DNA from 2 places in the Gordonia sp. CPCC 206044 genome. Region 2 is predicted to be linked to the other one. Evidence: riboswitches for the same ligand, from Rfam matches in the RefSeq annotation. Region 2 holds a riboswitch; the other holds the start of a gene.

What was found. A riboswitch is a leader RNA that binds a small molecule or an ion and turns the genes downstream of it on or off. The one in region 2 is predicted to bind S-adenosylmethionine.
Region 1: it holds a riboswitch for S-adenosylmethionine, as region 2 does, so the genes downstream of both, AAFP35_RS23890 (aminotransferase class V-fold PLP-dependent enzyme) here and AAFP35_RS07485 (bifunctional o-acetylhomoserine/o-acetylserine sulfhydrylase) in region 2, are expected to answer to the same signal.

What each region holds. Positions count from the first base shown of each region.
Region 1 is NZ_JBCLVL010000020.1:69,446-73,751, forward strand. Features, by position in the region: gene AAFP35_RS23885 (hypothetical protein) at 1-87, opposite strand, end outside; gene AAFP35_RS23890 (aminotransferase class V-fold PLP-dependent enzyme) at 84-1,430, opposite strand; SAM riboswitch class IV at 1,446-1,559, opposite strand; gene AAFP35_RS23895 (isochorismate synthase) at 1,653-2,756, shown strand; gene AAFP35_RS23900 (O-succinylhomoserine sulfhydrylase) at 3,006-4,238, opposite strand; gene AAFP35_RS23905 (rhodanese-like domain-containing protein) at 4,202-4,306, opposite strand, start outside.
Region 2 is NZ_JBCLVL010000004.1:174,156-178,461, forward strand. Features, by position in the region: gene AAFP35_RS07480 (cutinase family protein) at 1-1,331, opposite strand, end outside; SAM riboswitch class IV at 1,537-1,655, shown strand; gene AAFP35_RS07485 (bifunctional o-acetylhomoserine/o-acetylserine sulfhydrylase) at 1,719-3,035, shown strand; gene metX (homoserine O-acetyltransferase MetX) at 3,082-4,230, shown strand; gene AAFP35_RS07495 (Hsp70 family protein) at 4,295-4,306, opposite strand, start outside.

The DNA of each region.
Region 1 (4,306 bases), on a different contig from region 2:
GGCTTCGTCTCCCGCCAAGGCAACCTGCAACGACGGGCGTCCGATGCTGATCGGCCCGAGGGTACGCGGCACGTACTCGATGGTCACGCTCTCCTCCTGTTCCCGGTGAGCCCACGCAGGGCGTCGACCAGACGGTCGATGTCGTCGGAATCGGTTCCCAACCCGAAGCTCGCGCGCACCGCGCCGTCGGGGTGGCCGAGTCGCTTCAACACCGGATGGGCACAGAACTTGCCGTCCCGCACGCCGATTCCCGCACTCTCACTGAGATGTTCGGCGACCTCGCGCGGCGCCCGGCCGGTCACGTCGAATCCGGCGATGCCCACCCGATCGGTGGTGTCGGCGAAGATGCTCAGACGTTCGACACCGTCGATGGAGGCAAGTCCGTCGTCGAGGTGGGCGCGCAGGAACTCCTCATGCAGTCCGATGGTCTCGAAGCCGATGCTCTCCAGAGCATCGCAGGCCGCGGCAATCGCGATCGCGCCCAATACATTCGGCGAGCCGGCCTCATGACGGGCGGGACCCGTGTGCCACGCGATGTCGGCGGGCGACTCTCCGGTGACATCGACATCCGCGGACGCTCCGCCACCGGACAGGTAGGGCGCGGCGGCGTCGAGCCAGTCCGGCCTGCCGATCAGCACACCCGCACCGAACGGGGCGTAGAGCTTGTGCCCCGAGAACACCAGGTAGTCGATGCCGTGCGACACCAGGGACACCGGACGGTGGGCGACCAACTGGGCCGCGTCGACGAGGATGCGTGCGCCGTGACGATGCGCGATCGCCGCCAACCGGGAGATCGGCAAGACCTCGCCGGTCACGTTCGATGCCGCGGTCACCGCGAGCAACGCCGCAGGCTTGGCGGCGAGTTCGGCTTCGAGCGCGTCGAGCGTGTCGTCGAGGGTGGTGCAGGCCGGGACGATCCGAGCCCGCGACGATCCGTCGCGATCGGGTGCACACCACGGCAGCAGGTTCGCGTGGTGTTCGATGTCGAGGACCACCACGTCACCGCGGGTGATGTGGGCCGCGAGGTTGATCGCGTCGGTGGTGCCGCGGGTGAACACCACCGCGTCGTCGACGCGGCCGCGGACAAACCGACGCACCGTCTCGCGTGCGGCCTCATAGCGGCGGGTGGTGATCTGCGACAGATGGCCGGCACCGCGGTGCACGCTCGCATACTGCGTCAGCGACGCCTGCACCGTCTGCGCCACCTCGGCCAGTGCGGGCGCGCTGGCCGCGTAGTCGAGGTTGGCGTAGCGCACGGTGCCACCACTGCGCAGCGGCACCTGTTCGTCGGCGCCGACCACCCTGGCCAGGGCGGGAACGGTGGGTGTGTGGTCGGTGACGATGGTGCCGACTGCGTGGTCGGCGACCGGACCTGACGCGACGACGACGCGGCCGAGATCGGTTCGGGGTGTCGAGAGGACAGCGGTCATGGCAATACTCCTGGGAATCCGCACTTGCCGTGATCACCTCGACCACGGCCGGGTCGTCACCCGGAGCACCCCACCGCGGAGGAGGGTTGCCGACCAGCTAGCCGGGGCTTGTCACTGGTGCTCGTGACCCGCATTCAGGTTGGCCGATGCCGCCGTGACGTGTCAATTTGCAATCACCGTGCGCAAAAAGGCGGTGAACTGCACGCGGGTAGCGTGGCACCCATGGCTCCGCTCGCCGCCGCATCCGGCTCCGACGACACCGAGGTGTTCGTCCTGTCGCGCCCCCATGGCACCGTCCGCGCGCACGGTCGCGTCGCGTCGTTCGACGATGTCACCTCGGCCGGTGACGCGTTGCGATCCGGGGCCGTCGACGCGATCGTCGGGGCCATCCCATTCGACGTGGCCGGGCGCGCGGCGCTGATCGCTCCCGCATCGTTGGTGCGGTCGACCGAACCGGTCACCGGTGCTCCCGCTCCAGCTCACCGTGTCGTCGAACAGACGTTGCGGCCCACCGCCGTCGAGCATCGCGACCGGGTCGCCGACGTCGTCAAACGCATCGTCGACGGTGAGGCCGAGAAGGTGGTGCTGGCCCGGTCGATGGACCTGCGGGTCGAACCCGCCGTCGAGGTCCCCGACCTGTTGTCGGCGTTCGCTCACGGCAACGCCGAGCACAACGCGTTCGCGGTCGCGCTGGGCGCCGCCGGCTGGCTGGTCGGCTCGACTCCGGAGTTGTTGCTACGCAAGGAAGGTCGCGAGGTAACCTGCCGCCCTTACGCAGGGTCGGCACCGCGCTCGGACGACCCCGAGCTCGACCGCGCGGCAGCCGACTCGCTCGCGGCGTCGGTCAAGGACCGGGCCGAACACGCATTCGTCGTGGACTACCTCCGAGACCGCCTCGCGCCGCTGTGCGCCGACCTCGACGTGCCGACCGAACCCGAAGTGCGCTCGACGGGTGAGATCTGGCACCTCGCCACACCCATCCGCGCGACCCTGCGTGACGAGACGATCACCGCCCTCGACCTCGCGGTCGCTCTCAGCCCCACTCCCGCGGTCTGCGGAACGCCGAGTGATGTTGCCGCACAGATCATCGCCGAGATCGAAGGTGATCGCGGACTGTACGGGGGCACGGTCGGTTGGTGCGACGCCGACGGCGACGGCGAGTGGATGGTCACGATCCGCTGTCTCGAACTGTCGGCTGACGGCCACTCGCTACGCACCTGGGCCGGCGGCGGCATCGTCGCGCAGTCCGACCCGCAGGCCGAGCTCGACGAGACCACGGCCAAGTTCCGCACCGTCCGCAACGCGCTGGGGCTCGACGACGCCTGACGACGGCTCGTGGCTTCGCGGAGTCGGGCGGGTGTGGTGGGCTCGATGGGTTGCGTTGCGTTGTTGCCCTCGGGATCTCGGGGTCACGAGGTCTCGATACGCTCCCTCGGCTGGCGCCTCGGGTGCTACTCGACCAGCAGGGAGAGCGGGAGATACGCGAGCAGCGGCAGAGCGGGACCTGCTCAACCAGCGGCAGAGCGAAACCTACTCGACCAGCAGGACGGCGGGAGACGCGACGCGGGTCGAGGATCAGCCGAGAGCCCGGTCGAAATCGGCGAGCAGGTCGTCGATGCCCTCGAGTCCCACGGACAGGCGCACCACCGAATCGGTGACACCGATCGCCGCACGGCCCTCCGGCCCCATGGCTCGGTGAGTCGTCGTGGCCGGGTGGGTGATCAATGACTTGGAATCCCCGAGGTTGTTCGAGATGTCCACCACGCGTAGCCCATTGAGCACCTCGAAGGCCCGCTTCTTACCCTCGACACCACCGCGATCGGCGATCTCGAAGGTCACCACCGTGCCACCACCGGACATCTGCTTGCGGGCGAGCTCGTACTGCGGATGCGACTGCAGGAACGGGTATTTCACCCACGCCACCCGTGGATCGGCTTCCAGGAACTCGGCGATCCGCAAGGCGGACGCAACCGACGCGTCCAGACGTAGTCGCATGGTTTCCAGCCCCTTGAGCATCGTCCACGCGTTGAACGGACTGAGCGCGGGACCGGTGTGCCGCATCAGCATCTGCACCGGACCGTCGATGTACTCCTTCGCACCGAGCACCGCCCCGCCCATCACCCGGCCCTGGCCGTCGATGTGCTTGGTGCCGGAATAGACGATCACGTCGGCACCCATGTCCAGCCCGCTCTGCAGCAACGGCGTGGCGAAGACGTTGTCCAGCACCACCTTCGCGCCCGCAGCGTGGGCCATCTCGGTGACCTTCTCGACGTCGACGAGCACCTGCATCGGGTTCGACGGGGTCTCGAAGAACACCGCGGTGGTCGGCTCCGATAGCGCGGCCTCCCACTGGTCGAGGTCTTCTCCGTCGACGAACACCGTCTCCACGCCCCACCGCGGCAGGATCTCGTTGCACACCACGAAGCAGGAGCCGAACAGGCTGCGCGCCGCGACCAGGCGATCCCCGGCCTTCAACAACGCACCGAGCGCCACGAACACTGCGGCCATGCCGCTCGCGGTGGCGAAACATGCCTCAGCACCTTCGATCTGGCGCAGCCGTTCCTGGAACATCTCCACGGTCGGGTTGCCGTAGCGCGAATAGACGAAGCGTTCGTCCTCGCCGGTGAACGCACGCTCGGCGGCCTCGGCGGAGTCGTAGATGTACCCGCTCGTCAGGTAGAGCGCCTCGGACGTCTCGAAGAAACCCGACCGTGCGAGCCCACCGCGTACCGCCAGCGTGTCCGGCGAAACCCCTTCGGGCAGTTCCCTACTCACGACTGCCGCCACGGCAGGTCGAGCGCCCGCCATCCAGATCCGCCGCGATGGTCGTTCTCGTCGAGGCCACCTTCGAAACCGTCGAGGATGTTGTAGGCCTT
Region 2 (4,306 bases):
TCGCGGGCAGCGATACCGGTCATGGTGAGTCGCCCGAGATCGGTCGCGGTAGCCGACTGCACCTCGACCGACTGCACGGTGCTGACCACCCGGCCTGCCCAGTACTTCACGAAACTGACCGGCCAACGCACCACGCTGCCCACGCTCGCGCCGAGGGCGGTGATGCCGGCGCGGAACCGGTCGGCGTCGAGTCCCACGATCCCGTTCCAGATGTCCTCGAAGACGAAAACGTCTGGCAGGTAGGCGCCGTAGCCGAGTCGGGGCAGCGGAGGCAGTCGATCCTGCACGAGCCGCACCACCGGTTGCAGATTGGACAGTTCGATCCCGAACGGAAGGTCGATCGTCGGACGTAGGGCGAGGAAGTCCGGAATGGTGCCCATGTAACCGATGTCGGCGGCCGTCTCCCGCAACCATTCGGCCACCGACGAGTCGAATGCGATGGCACACGAGGTCGCGGCCGGATCGTCGGCGCAGGAGTTCTCGCGACCGTTCCACCAGTTCGACCGCGGGTCCTGGAACATGAAGAACGGGTAGCGGCCGTGTTTGACCCAGTAACCGGCCAGTCCGTCGAGGGCGCCGATCGGATCGTAGATCGGATCGGGCAGGTCGCAGATCGGGTCGCCGTCGATGCAGACCGACACCACTCGATCACCGAGCGAACCGAAGCCGCCGTCCCGGGAACCGGTCATGGTCAGGCCCGGGATGATGCCGATCAGCGCCAGCTCGATACCCTCGCCGGTCTTGTCGCCCGGCCTGCGTGGGTCGGCGAAGAGTTCGCCGGAGATCGTGCTCGGGTCGATCAGGACGTCGTCGGTGGGATCGTCGGGGGTGTCGTGGATGTCGACCGCCCCGATCCGCCCGTTGCCGATGTCCGACAGCACGTCGCCCGCGACCCGCGCGCCCTGCGAGTATCCCGTGATGACCACGGGGTTGCCCGGGCATGCGTCCTGATAGCTCGCGACGGCCTTCGTGGTCGACGCGGCGCCGAGTTCCGAACTCGCGTCGTATCCGGTCGCGCCCAATGGCCAGACGGTCGCCGGGTAGTCGGCGTAGATGATCTCGTAGGCGTTGTCGCCTGCGTACGGGCTGTCCGGATTCTCCGTGTTGTCGGGGTTGAGCCCGGTGTAGCGCTGCGTGACCCCGACCATGATCGCGCCCTCGGGATCCCACGTACCCCCGACCACGACGACCGCGCCTCCCCCGCAGTCACCGTCGGCGGCCCATGCCGTGCCGGATGTCCCGGGTAGACACAGCGTTCCGATCACCACACCGCTCGCGATCGCGGCGACCGACACGATCGCGCGCCGACGAAGCCCGGTCAACCGATCCACCATGCGTCACGGCCTTTGTTCAACCCGGTGGATGCGTCGAGGCGGCACACCCGAATCGGGGCTATCTGAAACTCTAGATACGCGATCCTGAAACGCGCCGCATTTCGAGAGAAACCCCGTGTCGGAGGCGGGTGAACACACGTTGAAATCAGCCCGATCAGGACGGTTCTGGTCGCGCGTAGACCGTGTTATATCCTTGACGCCAGGTCATGAGCATCAGCGTCAAGCCCCGGCTTGCTGATCGGCAACCCTCCAACCGCGGTGGGGTGCTCCGGGTGATGACCGGGTTGAGGAACGCAATGCGTTCTGAGGCAAGCGCGGGTCCGAAGGTCGGACCCCATCAGGGTCGTTGCACCCTGCCGACCGTAGAAAGCGATCACTACATCCATGTCTGACGACACCACGAATCCGGCAGCCGACTGGAGCTTCGAGACCAAGCAGGTACACGCGGGTCAGACCGCGGATCCGGCCACCAATGCGCGTGCGCTGCCCCTCTATCAGACGACGTCGTACGTCTTCAACGACACGCAGCACGCCGCGAACCTGTTCGGGCTCGCCGAACCGGGCAACATCTACACCCGGATCATGAACCCCACGCAGGACACCGTCGAGCAGCGGATCGCTGCCCTCGAGGGCGGCGTCGCCGCACTTCTCGTGGCGTCCGGCCAGGCCGCCGAGACCTACGCGATCCTCAACATCGTCGAGACCGGCGGCCATGTGGTGTCCAGCCCGCGCCTCTACGGCGGGACGTTCAATCTCTTCCACTACACGCTGCCCAAGCTCGGCATCGAGGTCTCGTTCGTCGAGGATCCCGAGGACCTCGACTCGTGGCAGGCCGCCATCAAGGACAACACCCGCGTCCTCTACGGGGAGACGATCTCCAATCCGAACAACGAGATCCTGGACATCACCGGCATCGCCGAGGTCGCCCATCGCAACGGCCTGCCTCTGATCGTCGACAACACCGTCGCCACCCCGTACCTGCTCAACCCACTGGCGCACGGCGCCGACATCGTCGTGCACTCGGCCACCAAGTACATCGGTGGGCACGGCACCGCGATCGGCGGTGTGATCGTCGACGGTGGCACGTTCGACTGGCGCGGTCAGCGTGACGGGAAGGATCTGTTCCCCGGTTTCACCACCCCGGATCCGAGCTATCACGGTGCGGTGTTCGCCGATCTCGGCGCACCGGCATTCGCGCTCAAGGCCCGTGTGCAGTGGCTCCGCGACACCGGCGCGGCCATCTCACCGTTCAACGCCTTCCTGCTGGCTCAGGGCCTCGAGACGCTGAGCCTGCGCATCGAGCGCCACGTGGCCAACGCGCAGCGGGTTGCCGCTTTCCTGGAAGGTCATGATCAGGTCGACTCGGTCGCCTACGCCGGGCTGGCATCGTCTCCCTGGTACGACCGCGCACAGAAGCTGCTCCCCAAGGGGCAGGGCGCCATCGTCAGCTTCGAGATCGTCGGCGGCGTCGACGCCGGCAAGAAGTTCGTCGATGCCCTCAGTCTGCACAGCCACGTCGCCAACATCGGTGACGTGCGGTCGCTGGTGATCCATCCGGCATCCACGACCCACAGCCAGCTGGCCCCCGAGGAGCAGTTGGCCGCAGGTGTCACACCGGGACTCGTCCGTCTCGCCGTGGGTATCGAGGGCATCGACGACATCGTCGCCGACCTCGAGCAGGGGTTCGCAGCGGCGAAGTGACAAGGTGAACAACGAAGATCGAGGTGAATTGCAGAGTGAGTGACCTGTGTCGGTGAGTATCGAACCGAGTATCCAGCCCGCTGATCGACCCGATTGGGAACAGATGCCCGACGGGGCGATGAGCAGCGTCCGCATCGGCTCGCTCTCACTCGACAACGGCGAACGGATCGACGACGTCACCCTGGCCTTCCAGCGCTGGGGGACGTTGTCTCCGTCCCGCGACAACGTCATCCTCACGCTGCACGCGCTGACCGGTGATTCGCACGTGACCGGTCCGGCCGACGAGCAGCATCTGTCCGCGGGCTGGTGGGACGGTCTGATCGGACCCGGCTGCGCGATCGACACCGACGAGTGGTGCGTCATCTCGGCCAATGTCCTCGGCGGCTGCCGCGGCTCCACCGGTCCGGCGTCGCCCGCTGCCGACGGACGTGCGTGGGGATCTCGCTTCCCGCAGATCACCGTCCTCGACCAGGTACGCGCCGAACGCGCCCTCGTGGCCGAACTCGGGATCACCAGCATCGGCGCCGTGGTCGGCGGTTCGATGGGTGGGGCCCGCGCTCTCGAATGGGCCATCGAGTACCCGGAGATGGTGCGCTGTGCGCTCGTCCTCGCCGTCGGCGCACGTGCGACCGCCGATCAGATCGGCACGCAGACAACGCAGATCGCCGCCATCAAAGCCGATCCACACTGGCAGGGCGGCGACTATCACGGCACCGGCAACATCCCCACCGCGGGACTCGGCGTGGCCCGCCGGATCGCCCACCTCACCTATCGCGGCGAGGTGGAATTGGACCAGCGTTTCGCCAACGACCCGCAGGGCGACGAGGTGCCCCTGTCCGGCGGCCGGTATGCCGTCGACAGCTACCTACAGCACCAGGCGAACAAACTCGTCCAGCGGTTCGATCCGAGCAGCTACGTGGTGCTCAGCGAGGTGCTCAACCACCACGACGTCGGACGTAATCGCGGCGGCGCCCAGACCGCACTCGCCGGATGCAAGGTGCCGACCATCGTCGGCGGTATCGCTTCGGACCGCCTGTACCCCTTGCGGTTACAGGTCGAGCTCGCCGAGCAGCTCGGCAATTGCATCGGCGGCCTGCAGGTGGTGCACTCCGACAACGGTCACGACGGCTTCCTCACCGAGTTCGACGCCATCAGCGATCTCCTCAAGCGCACCGTCGAACTCGCACGCCTCTGAGGGACGCCGCACTTGCCTGAGCGCGGCTGACCCCGGGACCCGCTGCCCCTGCGACCGGTTGGGCTCAGCGCGGCGG